DNA from 3 places in the Neorhizobium sp. NCHU2750 genome. Region 3 is predicted to be linked to each of the others. Evidence: predicted binding sites of a transcription regulator. Region 3 holds the regulator's gene; each other region holds the start of a gene.
What was found. The regulator LexA, encoded in region 3, represses DNA repair genes until DNA is damaged. The targets are predictions, from matches to a motif close to TGTTCNNNNTGTGTTCNG.
Positions count from the first base shown of each region.

Region 1: NCHU2750_RS11295 (putative DNA modification/repair radical SAM protein) is a predicted target of LexA. The motif match lies at 1,671-1,688, and genes of this name have one in related genera.
Region 2: NCHU2750_RS29530 (ImuA family protein) is a predicted target of LexA. The motif match lies at 1,973-1,990, and genes of this name have one in related genera.

Region 1 covers NZ_CP030827.1:2,330,021-2,333,295, forward strand. The annotation lists gene NCHU2750_RS11290 (UdgX family uracil-DNA binding protein) at 1-433, opposite strand, end outside; gene NCHU2750_RS11295 (putative DNA modification/repair radical SAM protein) at 433-1,665, opposite strand; gene NCHU2750_RS11300 (esterase-like activity of phytase family protein) at 1,783-2,883, opposite strand; gene greA (transcription elongation factor GreA) at 3,202-3,275, shown strand, end outside.
Region 2 covers NZ_CP030832.1:77,254-80,528, forward strand. The annotation lists gene NCHU2750_RS29510 (type 1 glutamine amidotransferase domain-containing protein) at 1-268, opposite strand, end outside; gene NCHU2750_RS29515 (DUF4142 domain-containing protein) at 316-846, opposite strand; gene NCHU2750_RS29520 (pyridoxamine 5'-phosphate oxidase family protein) at 1,008-1,490, shown strand; gene NCHU2750_RS29530 (ImuA family protein) at 2,053-2,802, shown strand; gene NCHU2750_RS29535 (Y-family DNA polymerase) at 2,726-3,275, shown strand, end outside.
Region 3 covers NZ_CP030827.1:2,051,652-2,054,926, reverse strand. The annotation lists gene NCHU2750_RS10115 (ComEC/Rec2 family competence protein) at 1-744, shown strand, start outside; gene lexA (transcriptional repressor LexA) at 725-1,438, opposite strand; gene NCHU2750_RS10105 (VOC family protein) at 1,635-2,507, shown strand; gene kdsA (3-deoxy-8-phosphooctulonate synthase) at 2,510-3,275, shown strand, end outside.

The sequences.
Region 1 (3,275 bases), 280 kb from region 3:
GCCGCCGCCCGGCCACGCCGTCCGGCAGCGGCAGCTCCTTGAAGCGCACGAAGGCCGTCATCTTGTGATAGTCGCGCCCGACCGATTTCGCCAGCCGCTGCGCCGTATGGACATCCGGATCGATCGCCATGTTGAGGAGGCCATGCGAATGAAAGAGCCGGAACAGCAGCCGATAAAGAAGCGTGAACCGCGTCGGATCGGTATGGCAGAGCACCGCCTCCGCCAGCCGGATGAAGGACGGCTTCACGCTGAGTTTCGGCACCGGATGGCCGGGCTCGGGAAACCGGTTGTCGTCGAAGCCGAACAGCCCGTCGGCATCGTCCATCGTCCGCCATTCGATGAATTGTGGCGCAATGCCGGCCATCATGAAGCCGCGGGCGGCATCGCGCCACTCGTTGAGATCGCCCCGCCCCCGCAAGGAATAGCGAAACATCATAACAGCGACAATTGCTCCGGCTTCGGTTGAAACATGGCTCTCAGATCCGACCGGTCGACCAGCCGGTGCGGCGTCCAGCCGTCACAGACGATGAAGGGCTGCACCTTTTTAAGCGACACGCCGAGCCGCTTCAGGTCGTCGAGCCGCAATGTGCGGAACCGCCGCGACGACAGGATGGCGCCGACCGTCTTGGTGCCGAAACCCGGCACCCGCAAAAGCATCTCCCGCTCCGCCCGGTTCACATCCACCGGAAACCGCTCGCGATGGGCAAGCGCCCAGGCGAGTTTCGGATCGAGATCGAGGTCGAGCATCCCCCCCTCGCGCCCCGCGGTGATTTCGCCGATCTCGAACCCGTAGAAGCGATAGAGCCAGTCGGCCTGATAGAGCCGGTGTTCGCGGATCAGCGGCGGCTTGATCAAAGGCAGGGTCTTCGACGAATCCGGGATCGGGCTGAAGGCCGAATAATAGACGCGCTTCAGCCCATAGCTGCCGTAAAGCCTGGCACTGGTGCCGAGAATGGTCGTGTCATCGGCACCATCCGCGCCGACGATCATCTGCGTGCTCTGGCCCGCCGGGGCAAACCTCTTGCGCCGCTTCGTCTTGAGTGTCGGCTCCGCCATTTCCTCGATCTTGAGCCGCAGATTGCCCATCGACCGGCGAATGTTATCCGGCTGCTTTTCCGGCGCGAATTTGCCGATCCCCGCATCGGTCGGCAGTTCGATATTGATCGACAGCCGGTCGGCATAAAGCCCCGCCTCCTCGATCAGATGCGCCGACGCTTCGGGGATGGATTTCAGATGGATATAGCCTCGGAAATTATGGATCGTGCGAAGCTCGCGGGCGATCCGCACCATCTCCTCCATCGTATGGTCGGACGAGCGGATGATGCCGGAGGATAGAAACAGGCCCTCGATATAGTTGCGGCGATAAAATTCCAGCGTCAGCCAGATCACCTCTTCGGGCGTGAACCGTGCCCGCTCCACGTTGCTGGACGAGCGGTTGATGCAATAGGCGCAGTCATAGATGCAGAAATTGGTGAGCAGGATTTTGAGAAGCGAAATGCACCGTCCGTCCGGCGCATAGGCATGACAGATCCCCGACCCCTCGGTCGAGCCGAGCCCGCCGCTTTTCGACGAATCCCGCTTCACCGTCCCGCTCGAGGCGCAGGAGGCGTCATATTTCGCGGCATCCGAAAGGATCGCCAATCGTTGTTTCAGCGACTTCTTCATGGCTTTGTTCACTATATGTTCCGACAAGCCCAGTCAAGAACCGGAGTGAACATGTACGCTGGCGTACAAAAGCGGATCGCGACGGCGATGGCCGCGATCCGCAACAACACAGGCGTGTCAGTGCGTTGCCGGCATGTCGACGGCAAACAGTGTGAACTTGGTCGCCTGTTCCGGACTGAAATTGTTGTCGGAGGCAAGCAGCATCGTCTGGCGCCCATCGACGACGGGGCCGAAGGCGATCGATTCGATATTGTCGATCTTCAGGCCGTCATCGCCATCGACAAGCGAGAACCACAAGGACTTCGCCATCGGCTTGACGTCGTCGATCGAGATCGCATCGCGGCCGTTGACGTCGGTCGCACCGGCCGGATCGACCAGATAGAAGCGGATATTGAAGCCGTGGCCTTCGGTGAAATTGCGCTCGATGACGACGAAACGCCCGTCCTTCAGCGCCATCAGCGCCGAGGCGCCATTGTCGGCCCAGCCGCCGGCCTTGACCGGTGCCGCCGGGATCTTGTCGGTCAGGTAGACATATTGCGCCTTGGGCGTCAGCGTCTTCGTGTCGAGTACGAGAAGGCGCGAGGCACTGCCCTTGTCGAGCGTCGCCTTGCCGCCGTCCTGCGCCAGCGCGTTCTCGTCCAGCGCATAGAGCGTCGAGCCGTCGGGGCCGAGGTCGAGGCCTTCGAAACCGAGGTTTTCGATGACGCCATGGGTCTTTTCCGCGTTCACGGCAAAGGCTTCCGGCAGCTCGATGGATTTCGTGTTCGTGCCGTCGAGATCGGAGACATAAAGCGACGGCCTGCTCTTCTCGTCACGCTCGGATGTCCAGAAGATCCGCTGATTGGCGCTGTCGAGCGCAATGCCTTCCGGATCGGCGCCCTTGAGGCCGAAATGCCGGCCGCCGGGCGCCATCAACTCCTTCATCTGGCCGATATCGAGCTTGGCGATCCTGTTCTTCTGGACGGTCATGCCGATGCGATAGAAGCGCACCGGGCCGAATTCGGCGCGGTCGTCCGAGATCGCCAGGAAATTGCCGGCGGAAGCATCATAGGAAAGGTCGGAAAGGCCGCCGACCTGCACACCGTCGATGGAAAGCGCGGTGGGAAACGTCACCTCGTCGAGAAAGACCGGCTTGGGAAGCCCGTTAGAAAGATCGTCGGCAAGTGCAGGAGCGGCAGAAAGAAGCAGGATCGAAACAAGTTTGACGGAAAGGCGCATCGGGAAATCCTCGTTTGCGAAAACGTTCCCTGCCCTATCGTCGGCCTTTGACAGTCTGATGAAACACGCCGCCGAACGCCATCCGGTCACGGATCTGACATCTCTTCACATTGGGGTGCATTGACAAACGGCTTGTCGTCAATTCATCATAAATTGCGTGGAGGAACGTTGCGATTTCGATTTTCTTGGCTTTAGCCGTCGAAATTCTGCTATGTTGACCTACATTTTGACGCTGCGATGGTTCCGAAGTTCACGCTCCGGAACCTGTTTCTTTTTGTGTCCGCGGTAACCGCGGACACACCCCTGAAGGACAAGGAAATGGTTGATAAGGTACCGATGACGCAAAAGGGCTTTGCCCAGCTGCAGGAAGAACTGCGCTGGAGGCAGCAGGA
Region 2 (3,275 bases), on a different replicon from region 3:
CGCGTAGCTTGTCAGCCCCCACACTGCCGCCAGGGATTACGAGGCCGTCGAAATCACTTGCCGAAACCTCGGATACCGCCTTGTCGACCGTGTAGCTGTTGCCGGGATCCAGATCGCCGTTGACCGTGTCTGCCGATCCGGGCTTCGACCCGATGACGACCACCGTGCCGCCTGCGTCTTCCACAGCCTGTCTGGGCTTGGAGAATTCCACGTCTTCCGTCCCGCGGGGTGCGATGAGGATTGCAATAGTCTTGCCCTCAAGGGTCATGTCTCTCTCCTGGTTTTTTTGTTGAAGGTGTTCGACGAAGTGGAACCTTACTTGTTCAGGTCGGTCGCCATCTGCAGATGGTGCTCCAGCGCCGGACGGGTACTGGCGGCCCATGCCTTCAGGTCGGCATTGTCGCCGCTGTCGCCGTAACGCTTGAACAGATCAACGGCGTCCTTGTGGGCGTCTTCCTGATCCGAATGGTACTGCTTGGTGAAATCGGCGCCCTGCAGGCCCTTCAGCTTGTTCAGCATGTCCTGCTGCGACGACGTCATCGCTGTCGGGATCTGGGCCTGGACCTTTCCGCTGGTCACCAGGCCCTTGAGCTCGCCCGTCGTCTTTTCATGGTCGGCGATCATCTGCTGAGCGAACGCCTTGGTAGCGTCATCAGAGCGTTCCAGAGCGAGCTTGCTGGATTCGATCTCGAACATATCGCTGGTGGCGGCTTCTGCCACGAAGTCCTCGGTTTTCGGGGCCATCCCGAGCATGGAGTTCACACCGGTCTTCTCGGCTGCGGACTGGGCGAATACGGGGGATGCGATCAGCAAGGCGAGGCCTGCGAAGGCAATGGTCTTCTTCATGAGGGTGAGCTCCGTTTGCGGGGTTGCTCTGTGAGAACCTTCACTGCGCCGGATTGTTCCTGCCGACGACTGTAATCATCTTGAAGCGGAAGCTCTTATAACGAATGGAACATCGCTCCGGGCCTTTCGTTTCGTCCCGCTCAACAAGCAAAGAGGCAGAGATGGCACACGAAGACGACGATCTGGGCAAGGTATGGAAGCTGATCGAGAAGATCGGGTTCTGCATGTTGACGACACAGTCAGGCAGTGACCTGCGCGCCCGACCGATGGCTGCCCACGCCGAGGAGATCGAGAACGCGATCTACTTCTTGACAGACGTTGCCAGCCACAAAGACGACGAGATCGCCCGCCACCCGAACGTCTGCCTCGCCTTCGCGGATTCGAAAGGACAGAAATACGTCTCGATCTCCGGCACGGCGGAAGTGCAGAACGACCGTGAAAAGATCCACGACCTCTGGGCGACGCCCGCAAAGGCTTGGTGGGACAATGCCGACGATCCGTCCATCCGGGTGCTGAAGATCATCCCGTCATATGCGGAATACTGGGACAGGCCCGGCACGGTCATCAGCTACATCAAGATGGCGGCAGCAGCGGTGAGCAGCTCGCGTCCGGACATGGGCGACAGCGCCAAAGTGGAGATGTAGGCGCAGTCAAGACTGGTCGGTGTCGAGGCAGGGGAACCGTGTCTGGCACCGATCCCCGTCCGGGCCGGTCATAAATTCGCATCCCATGGCTGCTCGCCGTCGCAGTGTCGAGAAGCTCACGCCCGCGCCAAACGACTTCACCAGCTCTGTCCTTACATATGAGCCCTTGGTCCCGCAGCGTCGGCACTCGACGTCGATAACTTGCAAGCGGACATCCTTCAGTTTCGGACCGGTACAGCTCTCGGGTGGCGGGCAGCGTCGCGCCATCGTCTCTCCATGGCCGGCCTCATGCCGGAGCGGGGGCTGACTATACGACACGGAATCCACAGACAAGGCGCCGGGAATGATAAAAATATTTTCAATGGCGACGCCCATTTCGCGCGGATGCCTACGAAATTGATTCCGCTTGCTAATCTTCCGAATAACTAATTCACAGGAATACATTCCTCAATCTCGGTCGCCTTGACACCCGTTTCTGAAAATGGAACATACGCAGAACATCAGCTTTTGTACGGCATGAGGCCGTCGGATTAAACGCTACCCGGAAGGATTCTAGCGAACGATGTCGGCTGTGCGGGCGATAGCGATCTCTGAACTGCGTGAACGCATAGCCGCCATGGAGGGCGGCCTGGCGAAGCAGAAGGTATGCCTGCCATTTGGAGTGCCGGACATCGATGCTCATCTGCCCGGAGGCGGGCTCGCTTATGGTGCGCTGCACGAGTTCGCAGGCGGTGGATCGGGCACGGTCGATGGAGCGGCTGCAGCCCTCTTCGCAGCTGGGGTCGCCGCGCGGACGAGAGGGCCGGTGGTCTGGTGCCTGACGAGGCCAGACCTGTTCTTTCCAGCACTCGCTCAGGTCGGTCTGCATCCGAGCCGAGTTGTCTTCGTGGAAGCGGGCAAGGAAGAGGAGGTGCTCGCATCAATGGAAGAGGCGCTGTCATATGGGGGTCTCGGTGTCGTCGTCGGAGAGCTCGTCCGCCTGCCGATGGTCGCCTCCCGTCGTCTGCAACTCGCTGCTGAGCGAACGGGGACGATGGCTATCGTGGTGAGACGCTGGCGTCGGCAGACGGAGGCGTCGGATTTCGGCCAGCCGACCGCGGCCACGACGCGTTGGAGGGTCAGCGTCCTTCCGTCCGAGACGCTGCCCGTTCCGGGCGTCGGCCGGGCGCGGTGGTTTCTCGAGCTAATGAGAGTAAAGGCGGGGGAATGTGCTGAGTTTTGCGTAGGAGCATGTGATGGGCAGGGTCGTATCGATATATCTTCCGGATCTGCCAACGGATCGAATACGGCGCGACGATCCGTCAATTCCTGACGACCAGCCCATCGCCGTCGTCGCCCGGAGCGGTTCGAAGCGCTGGGTAGCGGCCTCTGACGCCGCCGCGAAGGCGGTGGGCGTGAAGGTCGGGATGCCGGCCGCCAAAGCACAGGCTCTCTTTCGCGACCTCATGCTCGTCGATGCTGACCCTGCAGCGGATGCCCGAGCGCTGGAGCTCATCGCACTGTGGGCGCTCCGGCACTATTCGCCGATCGTCGCGGTGGACGGTACGGACGGCCTCGTCCTCGACACAGAAGGTGCTGATCACCTGCAGGGCGGGGAACTTCGGATGGTGACCACCATGTTCAATTCTTTCCACGGCAAGAAGCTCAAAGCCCGCATCGCTATAGCCGATAGCTGGGGTGCGGCCCACGCGTGCGCCCGAGCGATCAAGCGCGAGACCGTCATCGTTCCACCGACCGAGACATTCCGGGCTGTCGAGAAGCTGCCGATCTCGTTGCTGCGGTTGC
Region 3 (3,275 bases):
GAAGACGGCACGCTGGTGGGACTTCGCAGGGAGGGCGGTATTGCGGTCAACCGGGCGAAGGTGCCGGATTTCATCTATGGACAATGGCGCCGCGCACGACGGCTGCCCGACCCGGAAGCGCCGATCATTCGCGACGAGTGGCGCGATAAGGATATGCCGAAGGAGGTCCCCAAAGGCCTTTCGCAGAACAGGGCGAAAACTGGCGCTGCCCGCCTGCCGAAAGCCGTCATCGAGCGTGCGCGGGATCGCATGGAGGTCACGAGCGCGGACCGCTTCGAATGTCAGCCGAAAGCTTGGTGTGCGATCATGTCTCCGGATGGTGTCATCGTCGTCGTCATCGAGGATAGCCGCTTCACCGGTGTGGCCTGTGATGTCGCGGGGCTCGTCGTTGCGCCGCGCGCTCGGTTCGACGAGTGCCGCTCGGGGACGCCATTGCTCAGCGGCAGGACGTTACGCAATACGGGTGCGGTCGAGATCGACTTTGCCGGGTCGCCGATCGCCGACGAATGGATCATCGAAACGGCAATGAGCGCCTCTGCCCGGCCATGGACCGTTCATCGCCAATATGACTGGCATCGCGGCATCTATGATGCGTCGCTACCGCCATGGCTGGTCAGGCCTTCACAAAACAGTTCAATCGAAGACGACCTGTCCGTCGACGTTTCCGCCATGGGCGCGGGAGGCGATTTTCAGGACCAGCAAGGCTTTGCCGATCCTGCTGATTTCAATGATAGCGGCGAATGAGGCCGACCAGCTTGCCCTGCACCTTGACCCGGTCAGGCGGGAAGATGCGGGTTTCATAGGCGGGATTAGCAGCTTCAAGCGCGATCGATCCACCCTTGCGGCGGAAACGCTTCAGCGTTGCTTCCTCGTCATCGACAAGGGCAACGATGATATCGCCGGGATTGGCGGTGCTGCCGTTGCGGATGATGACGGTATCGCCATCGAGGATGCCGGCCTCGATCATCGAATCGCCCTTGACCTCGAGCGCATAATGCTCACCGGCGCCGAGCATTTCGACCGGAACGGAAATGTCGTGGGTGTTGTTCTGGATGGCCGAGATCGGCACGCCGGCGGCGATGCGGCCCATCACGGGGACGCTCGCCGAGGCGCTGTCATTGGCCGGGGCCGCGGGTGCGGCAGGTGCCGGCGGTTTCTTGCCGAGGCTGCCCTCGATGACGCTCGGCGAAAATCCGCGCTTCGGCTGCAGCGTCGGCACATAGGCCTCCGGCAGCTTGATGACTTCGAGCGCACGGGCCCGGTTCGGCAGCCTTCGGATGAAGCCGCGCTCTTCCAAAGCGGTGATCAGGCGGTGGATGCCCGACTTCGATGCGAGATCGAGTGCATCCTTCATTTCATCGAAAGAAGGTGGAACGCCGGACTCCTTCATGCGTTCATGAATGAACAAAAGAAGTTCCTGTTGCTTCCGGGTCAGCATTTTGATGCACCTTCAGATTTGAAACAAATGCAGAACGAACACTATATGTTCCATATGTGTTCCGCAAGTCCCTAAATTTTCGTGAAAATATGATAACTTTCCGAGATGGCTGATAACGTTCTCGGCAGAAAGCTACTTGCGCTCCCCGACGGACTGACCAATTTATTTTCGGCGGATCAGAGTCTGGGGGACATGCGTGACTGCTAAGAAAATCGATCATCTCGTTTTGCCGGTCGGCAATCTGGTCCAGGCGCGCGAGCGGCTGTCGGGGCTGGGCTTTACTGTTGCGCCTGATGGTGTGCATCCGTTCGGGACGGCCAATGCCTGTATCTTCCTTGAGGACGGCACCTATCTGGAGCCGATCGCGCTTGCGGACCGGCGCAAGGCGGGCACCGCTGCCAAGCGCGGCAATGTGTTTGTCGAGCGAGACATTGCCTTTCGCGGCAAGCGTGGGCGTCAGGGGCTGTCGGCGATCGTGGTCGCTAGTGACGACGCTTCCGATGATCACCAGCGTTTTGTTGAAGGTGGGGTTTCGGCGGGCGAGCCGCTGGAATTTGCCCGCATCATTAAGTCACCGGAGGGAGACGAGCGGGAGGGGCGCTTTCGCCTCGCTTTTGCGGCGCTCGAAGGTGCGTCCGAATTTTTCGCCTTTGCCTGTCAGCGCGTCGTTTCCTTTCCGCAGGACATGGGGTCCCTGAGGGTGCATGCCAATGCGGTGACCGGGCTGAAGGAAGTCGTGCTTTCCTCAGGTGTGCCCGGCGATTCCGCCAGGCTGTTGCAATCCGTCCTGTCGGTTTCTGCGCAGGAAGGGGAGGCCGGGCTGGTGTTTGCCGGCGAAAATGCCAGGGTCCGGGTGGTGGACGCAGATCAGCTGCATCAGGAATTCGGGCCTGCCGCCAAGCTGCATGGGGCTGAGCTTTGCGGGCAGGCGGTGATCTTCCGCACCGCCGATCTGGCCGTGACAGAGATCACCCTTGCTGCTAATGACGTCGCATTCATCCGCCGGGATGGACGCGTGCTTGTGTCGCCGTCGCCCGGCCAAGGCGTGTTTTTCGGTTTCGAGGAATGAAAATGGCAGTGTCCCCCAATTCTGAGGTTTCGGTCGGAGAAGGCGCAAACAAGGTTGTGTTCTCCAATGCCGGCAAGCTTTCGCTGATTGCGGGCCCCTGCCAGATGGAGAGCCGCGATCACGCCTTCATGATCGCCGGCAACCTCACGGAGCTCTGCGCCAAGCTCGGCATCGGGCTTGTCTACAAGTCGTCCTATGACAAGGCGAACCGTACATCCTTGTCGGGCAAGCGCGGCATCGGGCTTGAGAACGCGATGGAGATCTTTGCCGACCTGAAGAAGGAATTCGGCTTCCCGGTTCTGAGCGACATCCACACGGAAGAACAGTGCGGCCTGGTGGCGCCGACGATCGACATCCTGCAGATTCCGGCCTTCCTGTCGCGCCAGACGGACCTGCTGGTCGCCGCCGCCAAGACGGGCCGGGCGATCAACGTCAAGAAGGGCCAGTTTCTCGCCCCCTGGGACATGAAGAACGTGCAGGCGAAGTTTACCGAAAGCGGTAATCCGAATGTGATGCTGTGCGAACGCGGTGCGTCCTTCGGTTACAACACGCTGGTATCCGACATGCGCTCGCTGCCGATCATGGCGTCGCTCGGTTCGCCCGTCATCTTTGATGCGACGCATTCGGTGCAGCAGCCGGGCGGGCAGGGCGGTTCGAGCGGCGGCCAGCGCGAATTCGTCGAAACGCTGGCGCGTGCGGCTGTCGCCGTCGGCGTTGCCGGCGTCTTCATCGAGACGCATGAGGATCCGGACAATGCTCCGTCCGACG